DNA from 2 places in the Oceanimonas sp. GK1 genome. Region 2 is predicted to be linked to the other one. Evidence: predicted binding sites of a transcription regulator. Region 2 holds the regulator's gene; the other holds the start of a gene.
What was found. The regulator sigma-54, encoded in region 2, starts transcription at its own class of promoters, with help from an activator protein. The targets are predictions, from matches to a motif close to TGGCACNGTTTTNGCTT.
Positions count from the first base shown of each region.

Region 1: GU3_RS15705 (P-II family nitrogen regulator) is a predicted target of sigma-54. The motif match lies at 3,187-3,203, and genes of this name have one in related genera.

Region 1 covers NC_016745.1:3,332,610-3,337,927, forward strand. Annotated here, with positions in the region: gene GU3_RS15690 (iron ABC transporter permease) at 1-331, opposite strand, end outside; gene GU3_RS15695 (Fe(3+) ABC transporter substrate-binding protein) at 366-1,376, opposite strand; gene GU3_RS15700 (ammonium transporter) at 1,568-2,794, opposite strand; gene GU3_RS15705 (P-II family nitrogen regulator) at 2,809-3,147, opposite strand; gene arfB (alternative ribosome rescue aminoacyl-tRNA hydrolase ArfB) at 3,325-3,741, shown strand; gene GU3_RS15715 (YacL family protein) at 3,889-4,248, opposite strand; gene GU3_RS15720 (sterol desaturase family protein) at 4,273-5,318, opposite strand, start outside.
Region 2 covers NC_016745.1:907,301-912,618, reverse strand. Annotated here, with positions in the region: gene lptC (LPS export ABC transporter periplasmic protein LptC) at 1-301, shown strand, start outside; gene lptA (lipopolysaccharide transport periplasmic protein LptA) at 270-791, shown strand; gene lptB (LPS export ABC transporter ATP-binding protein) at 794-1,519, shown strand; gene GU3_RS04290 (RNA polymerase factor sigma-54) at 1,561-2,997, shown strand; gene hpf (ribosome hibernation promoting factor) at 3,022-3,309, shown strand; gene ptsN (PTS IIA-like nitrogen regulatory protein PtsN) at 3,312-3,758, shown strand; gene rapZ (RNase adapter RapZ) at 3,768-4,634, shown strand; gene GU3_RS04270 (HPr family phosphocarrier protein) at 4,621-4,896, shown strand; gene mgtE (magnesium transporter) at 4,915-5,318, shown strand, end outside.

The DNA of each region.
Region 1 (5,318 bases), 1.1 Mb from region 2:
CGGAGTAGTCGAGCAGGTCGGTGTACACAAAGGCGACGATGTAGGACGGCATGGCCAGGGGCAGGATCAGCGCCCATTGCAGCAAGCGCCGGCCCGGCAGCTCGCACATGGCCATCAGCCAGGCGGCGGGCAGCCCGAACAGCAGGCTCAGTCCCATTACCAGCGACACCAACCAGAAGGTGTTGCCGATATAGGCCGGAAGCACAGAAGCCCACAGATGACGGAAGATGTCTTCTGCGGGCAACAGGGCTTCGGCAATCAGTGCCAGTACCGGCAAGGTCAGCACCAGGGCGATGCCCCAGCTGCTGACCGTCCAACCATATCTTTTCATGTACTACTCAAAGCGGGGGCGAACCCCCGTCTTTTTACAGATCGTATTGCACTTCGTCTACCAGCTTAATCGCTTCCTGGGCATGTTTGGCGACCTCGGTCAGCGGCAGGCTATCGGCCTTGAAGTCACCCCAGCCCTTCACCAGCTCGGAGGGCTCCACGCCCGGCTTGACCGGATATTCGTGGTTGGCAGAGGCATAAAGATGCTGGGCTTCGTCACCGGACAGGAATTCCATCAGCTTGAGCGCGGCGTCCTTGTTCTTGGCATGACTGGTCATGGCCACCGCAGAAATATTGACGTGGGTACCACGATCGGCCTGGTTCGGGAAGTTGACCACGGCGGCCTCGGCCCACTCGCGCTGCTCTTCGTCGTTGAGCATGGCACCGTAGTAGTAGCTGTTGCCCAGGGCATAGTCACAGACGCCGTCACGAATGGCCTTCACCTGATCCCGGTCGCCACCCTGGGGCTTCTGCGCCAGGTTGGCCTTCAGCCCCTGCAGCCAGTTCTTGGTGTACTCGCTGCCGTGCTCGGCAATCATTGAAGCGGTCAGTGCCACATTGTAGGGGTGTTTGCCGCTGCGGGTACAAATTTTACCCTTGTACTTGGGATCGGCCAGTTCTTCATAGGTGATGTCGGTTTTGCCTACCCGCTCGGCGGAGCTGTACACCACACGGGCACGGGTCGTTAGGGCAAACCACTTGCCATCGGCATCCCGGTACTGGGCCGGAATATTGGCTTCCAGCACGTCGCTTTGCACGGCTTGAGTCAGTTCCTTGTCCACCACATCCATCAACCGGCTGACGTCCACGGTCAGCACCAGATCCGCCGGCGACAACCGTCCTTCCCGCTCCAGACGCTCACCCATGCCGTCCTTGATAAACACCACATTAACGTCGATACCGGTTTCCTTGGTAAAGGTATCAATGATGGGCTTGATCAAAAACTCCTGACGGTTGGAGTAAACGTTTACTTCTTCGGCAAAGGCCTGGGCCGTGAAGCTGGACGCCAGCAGAGCGGCGGCAGAGAGGGAAAACGTTTTGGTCATCATCCGGTTCCATTAGGTTGATTGAGAATAATTAACGTTCAGAAGTATACAGCGGCCAAAACGGGAATCAACTGCCAAAGCATATTGAAATAAGAAAAATTTTCATCTGCAATACGTTCTCTTGCGCCAGATCAAAAAAAGAGGAGCCAGAGGCTCCTCAAAAACAAGACCCGGCGGCCTCGTGACGTAACTTAGCGAGGTTTGATGGTGACAAACTCAGGGTAGGCGTCGATGCCGCAGTCGATGCGATCCATGCCCGACAGCTCTTCTTCCTCACCCACGCGAATGCCCATGCTGCGCTTGAGCCCGTACCACACCAGCAGGCTGGCGCCGAACGACCAGCCGCCAATCACCACAATACCGGCCAGCTGGGCGAACAGGGTGGCGTCGGGGTTGGCCACCGGCACCAATATCAGACCAAGCATGCCGCACACGCCGTGCACCGAAATGGCGCCCACCGGATCGTCGATACGCAACCGGTCCAGCCCGACAATGGCATACACCACCAGCACGCCGGCCAGCAGACCGATGGCGGCCGCCCACAGATGCCCCGGCGACAGCGGATCGGCGGTAATGGCCACCAGTCCGGCCAAGGCGCCGTTGAGGATCATGGTGAGATCCGCCTTGCCCCAGGTCAGCTTGGTGACCAGCAGGGCGCCAATGGCGCCGGTGGCGGCGGCGGCGTTGGTGTTGACGAAAATCTTGGCCACGGCGGTGGCGTTTTCCACGTCGGACACCAGCAGCTGGGAGCCGCCGTTAAAGCCGAACCAGCCCATCCACAGAATAAAGGTGCCCAGGGTCGCCAGCGGCATGTTGGAGCCGGGAATAGGATGGATTTCACCGCTCTTGCCATACTTGCCCTTGCGCGCCCCCAGCAGCAGAACCCCGGCCAGGGCCGCCGCGGCGCCGGCCATATGCACGATGCCGGAGCCGGCAAAGTCGCTGAAGCCCCACTGGGAGAGGAAACCACCGCCCCAGGTCCAGTAACCTTCCAGCGGATAGATAAAGCCGGTCATCACCACACAGAAGGCGAGAAAGGCCCACAGCTTCATGCGCTCGGCCACGGCCCCGGACACGATGGACATGGCGGTGGCCACAAACACCACCTGGAAGAAGAAGTCGGATTCCAGGGCGTGGTCCGCATCGGCGCTGGTGCTGCCAATCAGGCCGCCCAGGCTGGGCAGCCAGCCCCCTTCCGGGTTGTCCACATACATGATGTGGTAGCCCACCAGCAGGTACATGGTGCAGGCGATGGCAAACAACAGAATGTTTTTGGTCAGGATTTCGGTGGTGTTCTTGGCCCTTACCAGGCCCGCCTCCAACATGGCGAAGCCGGCGGCCATCCACATCACCAGCACGCCCGACATCAGAAAATAAAAGGTGTCGAGGGCAAATTTCACTTCGGTCAGTGCATCCATGGCAGATTCCTTCTTTAAATGGCTTCCATATCCCGCTCGCCGGTGCGAATGCGCACCGCTTGCTGCAGGTCGTACACGAAGATCTTGCCGTCGCCGATTTTGCCGGTGCCGGCCGCCTCGGTGATGGTTTCGATCACCCGCTCCACGTCTTCACTCTGGGCGGCGATTTCCAGCTTGATCTTGGGCAGAAAATCCACCTGATATTCCGCACCGCGGTACAGTTCGGTGTGGCCTTTTTGCCGGCCAAATCCCTTGACCTCGGTGACCGTCATGCCGTCGATGCCCATGCCGGCCAGGGCCGAGCGAACATCGTCGAGCTTGAAGGGTTTGATAATGGCGCAAATCATTTTCATGGAGGCTCCTCGCGCTGCCAAGTTGAGTCACCTTGTTCATTACAAGCATCGTGCCAGTTTTTTATTCATTAAAAATCAATGAGTTGAGTTTGCTCAGGTGGCTGGTGATGCGGGCAGCATGTTATGCTGGTGCAGGTTTTCACTGACAAGCACCAAAAAAGTGCAGAGGCAAGGATCATGCTGGAGGTATCGGCCCGGGTGCAGATCCCGGAACAGGAGCTGGAGTTCATCACCATGCGGGCCGGCGGCCCGGGCGGCCAGCACGTCAACAAGACCGATTCGGCGGTGCAGCTGCGCTTTGACTATGCCGGCAGCCCCAGCCTGCCTGAGCATTACAAGGAAGCCCTGGCAAAGATGCGGGATCACCGGGTGCTGGCCAGCGGGCTGATATTAATCCGGGTGGAAAGCGAGCGCAGCCAGCTGATGAACAAGGAAGCGGCCAAAGCGGCCCTGGTTGCCCTGCTGCAACAGGCCGGCAAGCCGGTGAAGGTGCGCCGCCCCACCAAACCGAGCAAGGCGGCCAAGGCCAAGCGCGCCGACAGCAAAACCCACAGGGGCAAGATCAAGAGCGGACGGGGAAAGGTGAAGCTGTAAGCAGTCAGCTGGAAATTGGAAGCCGGTCGAGTGGGCAGTAAATAATGGGTAGCTGCCGCTTTAGCCGGCAGGGGCTGCGCAGCAGGCCTGTAATGCAAGAGCCACCTGCTTGCGCCAGCTGAAGCGGCGCCTACGGCCTCTCCCCCCTTACCGGTTTTGAAGAAATTCCCGCCACTGGGTAAGCAGCCGGGCCAGATCGTCCAGGCCGCAGCCGGCGTAGTGGGCATCGTCGTAGTAGCTCATGCCCTCTTCCAGCTCGTCGTTGTCAAAGGCCAGGCCGTGGCCCACCAGCTCGGCCTCGCCGTCGCTCAGTGCCAGGGAAAACTCGGCATATTCCTGGCGAAATTCGTCCTGTTGGCGTGCATCCAGCTCTGTGATGACGTCCAGCAGACGGCTTGCCTCGGCGGCGTCCACCTCGTCGGTCAGCCATTGGCCAAAGGCCTCGTGGCCCATGTCGCACCGGGCCCGGCAACGGCCGTCCAGATCACGCAGAAAATCAAATTCCATGGCCGTACCCCCGGCGAAAAGCGGCTATTCTAGCCGTCGCCGGCCGCGGCTCACAAGTGCGTCACACGCCAAGGCCCGCCACAGCTTGCCGCCGGTCACCCAGAAGGGCCTGAGGATCAGGGTACTCATGCGCTGATAACGCAGGTTGTCCTTCTCTCCCACCCCAAACTCCAGTGGCTCTGGTGCAGAGGTGGTCACATACAGGGTGCCGAACATCCAGTCCCAGACCGACAGATTGGTGCCGAAATTCAGGCTGAAGTGCCTGGGGTCCCGGCTATGGTGGATCTGATGCTGAGCCGGGCTGTTGATCACATGCTCGATCACCGGGCCGAACGACAGCCATACATGGCTGTGACGCAGATTGGCCGCCAGGGAGTTGAACAGCAGCACCAGATAACTCACGCCAAACAGGGTAAACTTGCCCACCTTGCCGCCACTGACATAGAAGAACAGCCCGGCAAACAGGGCCAGCGCCGCGCCCTTGCACAGCTTCTCAAGCAGTTTTTCCACGATATGAATGCGGCTGGCGGTAAAGGGCACCATGACGGTGGCGGAATGATGCACCTTGTGAAACTCCCACAGCCAGCGGCCATGAAAGGCCCGATGCACCCAGTAATGCACAAAGTCCGACACCAGAAAGGCGCCCAGGCCGTAAGCCAGCATCAGGCCGGTGCTCTCTCCCTGCCAGGGACGGGTCCCCCACCACTCGGTCAACCGGGCGGTCACATCCCCTGAACGCAGCAGGTAAGGGTCCAGCCAGGCCAGCACCGGTACCACCAGGGCAGCATGCAGCAACACCCGCAGAAAATAGTACTGATAGTCAATCATGGCGGAACGGTGCAGCCATACCCGGCGCCCACCCAGAAAATGCCCGAAATGGCGGTAACGGCCATTGTTGCGCCGGCGGTACAGCCCATAGGCCACCGCCAGGGAGATGGCCAGAAAGCCCACTCCCAGACGGCCATTCAGATCGAACAGGCCGGTAAAACGGTGCCAAAGCGGCTGCCAGAGCTGGCTGTAAAGAACATCGGTCAGTACCGGAAAGGCTTCCATGGGATCCTGGCTATCCA
Region 2 (5,318 bases):
TTCCCCCGATGGCCAGCCCCAGTGGCGGCTGAGCGGGAATGACGGCACCATCAACACCGGCGACAACGCCGTACTCACCGGCAACGTCGTCGGCAAGGGGCTGCAACCGGATGCCCTGGTGGAAACCCTGACCACCGAATATCTGGAAATGGACTTTATCAATAATCGGCTGCGCTCCAACCAGAGGGTGCGGCTGGAAAGCCCGCAATACCAGGCGGAAGGCACGGGCCTGCGAGGCAGGCTGGATCAACAAACGGTGGAATTACTGAATGAAACCCGGGCAACTTATTTCAATCCTTAGTCTTGGTGGCCTGCTTGGCCTGGGTCAGGCACAGGCCAGAGACAGCGATTACCGCCAGCCGGTCACCATCGACGCCGGGCGTCAGCTGGTGGAGCTGGCCGACAACAAGGTCACCTTTATCGACCAGGTGGTGGTCAAGCAGGGCAGCATTGACGTGCGCGCCGACGAGCTGGTAGTGATCCGCAACGAGCAGGGGCTGCAGTCGATGACCGCCAAGGGCAGCCCGGCCACCTACCAGCAAGTGCTCAACAACGGTCAGCCGGTGCATGCCGAGGCCCGGGAAATTCACTATGACATGCGCGCCCGCACCATCACCCTGGTGCAGGACGCCAAACTCAAGCAAAACGACAACATCGTCACCGGTTACCGCATTCGCTACTTTATCGACAAGGAGCAGATGGAAGCCGAAAGCCAGGGCGGCCAGGATCGCGTGACCACCATCTTCCTGCCCGAGCAGGTGCAGGACCTCGATAACCAGGATCAGAACTAAGCATGGCGATACTGAAAGCGCGCGGGCTACAGAAAAGCTACAAGGGCCGCAAGGTAGTGGCCGACGTCAGCCTGACCGTCAACACCGGCCAGATCGTGGGTCTGCTGGGCCCGAACGGTGCCGGCAAGACCACCTCTTTTTACATGATAGTGGGCCTGGTGCAGCGGGACGCGGGCAGCATTACCATCGACGATCAGGACATCAGCCACGAGCCGATGCATGTGCGCGCCCGGGCCGGCATCGGCTACCTGCCTCAGGAAGCCTCCATTTTTCGCCGCCTGAGCGTGGCCGACAACCTGATGGCGGTCTTGCAGACCCGCAAGGATCTGAATGCCGACGGCCGTAACGAAAAAATGGAGCAGCTGCTGGAAGAGTTCAACATCACCCATATTCGCGACAGCTTAGGCATGAGCCTGTCCGGCGGCGAACGGCGACGGGTGGAGATCGCCCGGGCACTGGCGGCAGATCCGCGCTTTATACTGCTCGATGAACCCTTTGCCGGCGTGGATCCCATTTCTGTCATAGACATCAAGAAGATCATTCTGCACCTGAAGGAACGGGGTCTGGGCGTGCTGATCACCGATCACAACGTGCGCGAAACCCTGGACGTATGCGAAAAGGCCTATATTGTCAGTCATGGCCATCGGATTGCGGCCGGGACCCCGGCGGAGATACTGGCCAACGAACAGGTCAAAAAGGTCTATCTCGGCGAACAATTCAGCCTTTGACGGCACCGCGACGCGGTTGATTAGGAAGGACGTTGCAACGAATGAAGCCCACTCTTCAGTTACGCCTTGGCCAACAGCTGACCATGACCCCCCAGTTGCAGCAGGCCATTCGCCTGCTGCAACTGTCCAGCATGGAACTGCAGCAGGAAATCCAGATGGCCCTGGACAGCAACCCGCTGCTGGAGCAGGAGGAGCCGGACAGCATCAAGGTCGACGACAACCGCAACGAAGAGCAGATGGCTTCGGATACCGCCATGGAGCGCAACCAGCTGGGTGAAGATCTGCCCATGGACACCAGCTGGGAAGAGGTGTACACCGCCTCTCCCGTCAGCGGCGGCGCCGGCCTGCCGGAAGGGCTGGAAGACACCGTCTACCAGGGTGAAACCACCGAAAGCCTGCAGGACTACCTGATCTGGCAGATGAACCTGACCCCCTTCAGCGAGACCGATCAGGCCATTGCCCTGGCCATTATCGACGCCATCGACGATGCCGGTTACCTTACCGCCGATATCAACGACTTGCTGCAGGCGGTGTCGGCGGACGAGCTGGACATAGAGGCGGACGAAGTGGAAGCCGTGCTCAAGCGCATTCAGCACTTCGATCCCGTCGGCGTGGCCGCCCGCAGCGTGCAGGAATGCCTGTGCATTCAGCTGGACCAGTTTCCGCCCGACACCCCCTGGCTGGCCGAGGCCCGCAACCTGCTGCTGCAGCACATGGACCTGCTCGGCAACCGGGACTATCGCAGCCTGCAGCGCAAGACCAAACTCCGGGAAGAGGAGCTGCGCGCAGTGCTGGCCCTGATCCAGCAGCTCGAGCCCCGCCCCGGCAGCAGCATTCTTCAGGGCAACTCCGAATACGTTATTCCCGACGTGGTGGTCACCAAACGCAGCGGCGCCTGGGTGGCGGAGCTCAACCCCGAGGCCATGCCCAAGGTACGGCTCAACCAGACCTATGCGGCCCTGGCCAACAAGCCCAGAAACAGCGAAGACGGCCAGTTTATTCGCAACCATTTGCAGGATGCCAAATGGTTCCTCAAAAGCCTTGAAAGCCGAAATGAGACGCTGCTCAAGGTTGCCAATTGTATTGTTGAACAACAACAGGCATTCTTTGAGTATGGAGAAGAGGCCATGAAGCCCATGGTGCTGAACCATGTGGCGGAGGCGGTGGAAATGCATGAGTCCACCATTTCCCGGGTGACCACCCAGAAGTTCATGCACACCCCCAGAGGCGTGTTTGAACTCAAGTACTTCTTCTCCAGCCATGTGGGCACCGACGATGGCGGTGAGTGTTCTTCCACGGCAATTCGCGCCCTGATCAGAAAACTGGTCGGGGCCGAAAACCCGGCCAAGCCGCTGAGCGACAGCAAAATTGCCCAGCTGCTGGCCGACCAGGGGATCAAGGTGGCCAGGCGGACCATCGCCAAGTACAGGGAGTCACTGGCCATTCCCCCTTCCAATCAGCGCAAACGCCTGGTTTAAAGGCAACGACAGAAGGAAGACGTTATGCAAATTAATCTGACTGGACACCATGTCGAAATCACCGATGCACTGCGTGATTATGTAAACAGCAAGTTTTCCCGGCTGGAACGCCACTTCGATCACATCACCAATGCGCACGTCATCCTCAATGTGGAAAAAATGCAGCAGATTGCCGAGGCCAAGCTGCATGTCAGTGGCGGTGAGCTGTTCGCCAACGCCCAGCACGAAAACATGTATGCCGCCATCGATGGCCTCATCGACAAGCTGGATCGCCAGATCATCAAACACAAAGAGAAGCTCAAGCAAAAGTAACCATGGAAGTCGCCGACATACTAAGCAGGGACTGCACCCGCAGTGCAGTTCCCTGCACGAGCAAAAAACGTGCTCTGGAAATCATCAGCGAGCTGGCTGCCGACCACCTCAATATCGGCAGCCAGTCGCTTTTTGACTGTCTGCTGGCCCGGGAGAAAATGGGCAGTACCGGCATTGGCAACGGCATCGCCATTCCCCATGGCCGGATCGGTAATGACAACAAGGCGACGGCCGTACTGCTTACCTTTGCCGAGCCAGTGGAGTTCGATGCCATCGACAATCAGCCGGTCGGTCTGGTGTTTGCCCTGCTGGTGCCGGAGCAGGAATGCAAACAGCACCTTAAAACCCTGTCGCTGATCGCCGAGAAGCTGAGCAACAAGCAGGTCTGCCGGCAACTGCGTCAGGCCGGCAGTGACGAAGAACTTTATCAAATCATGATTTCAGCCTGAGGAGCCAAGATGCAGCTGGTGATTGTCAGTGGCCGTTCCGGGTCGGGCAAGACAGTGGCGTTGCGGGTGCTTGAGGATCTCGGCCACTACTGCGTCGACAACCTGCCGGTGGCACTGCTGCCGGAGCTGGTGCGTCTGCGCCAGGACAAGCCCGGGGCCGTGGCCGTGAGCATAGACGTACGCAACCTGCCCGACAGTCCCGAGCAGCTTGAGGCCTTTCTCGCCGAAGTGCGGGCCATGGACGACGTGCAGCTGTCCAGCTTCTTTATCGACGCCGACAACTCGGTGCTGATCCGTCGTTTTGGCGACACCCGTAGGCTGCATCCCCTGTCCCGCCACAGCCTGACCCTGGACGAGGCCATTCGCGAAGAAACCCACCTGCTGGCGCCGCTGTCGTCGGATGCGGATCTGCGCATCGACACTTCCGCCTTGAGCATTCACGATCTCAGCGAGATCATTCGTGAACGCATTCTCGGCAAAAAGGAAAAGGAGCTGAACTGGGTGTTCGAGTCCTTTGGCTACAAATACGGTGTGTCCAAGGACGCCGACTTCGTGTTTGACGCCCGCTTTCTGCCCAATCCCCACTGGATTGCCGAACTTCGCCCCTATACCGGCCAGGATCAACCGGTGGCCGACTACCTGGGCAGCCAGCCGGAGGTGATGAAATACCTGTGGCAGCTGGAAAACCTGCTGATCACCTGGATGCCCCACCTGGAGCGCAACAATCGCAGTTACGTCACCGTGGCCATCGGCTGTACCGGCGGCCAGCACCGCTCGGTGTTCATCGCCGAACAACTGGCCCGGGTCTTTACCCAGTTGGGCAAAAGCGTGCAACTGCGCCATCGTACCCTGGAAAAACGCCATGCCGAAAATTGAACGCGACCTGCAGATCGTCAATAAACTGGGGCTGCATGCCCGGGCCGCCATTCAGCTGGTGCAGCTGACCCAGCAATTCGACGCCGAAGTGACCGTCTGCAACCAGCACAAACAGGCCCCCGCCAACAGCGTGATGGGACTCTTGATGCTGGAAACCGCCCAGGGGCACGCCATTCGCGTGGTGGCGGAAGGGCCGGATGCCCAGGCGGCCATGGACGCCGTGGCCCGGCTGGTGGCAGATCGTTTCAACGAGTCGGAATAACCCTCAGCCGGACACCGAATGACAGAGCCCGCAGAGCAAAGCAGCACCCCGGATCATCTGGAAACCATTACCCAGGCCCTGAACAGCGGCATGTTCGTGCACGTACGCCGCATGCTGCAACAAATGCGCCCGGGGGACGTGGCCTGGCTGCTGGAATCGTCTCCTTCACCCAGCCGCAAGGTGCTGTGGCAGCTGATCGATCCCGACGACTACGGCGAGATCCTGGAAGAGCTGTCGGAAGAGGTACGGGACGGCATCATTCGGCTGATGGAGCCGGAAAAACTGGCCAGCGCCCTGGAAGACATGGAGTCGGACGATCTGGCCTATGTGCTCAGGGATCTGCCGGAGCAGCTGTTCAATCAGGTGCTCACCGAAATGGACGAGCAGGACCGGCACCGGGCCGAGCTGGCCCTGTCCTACCC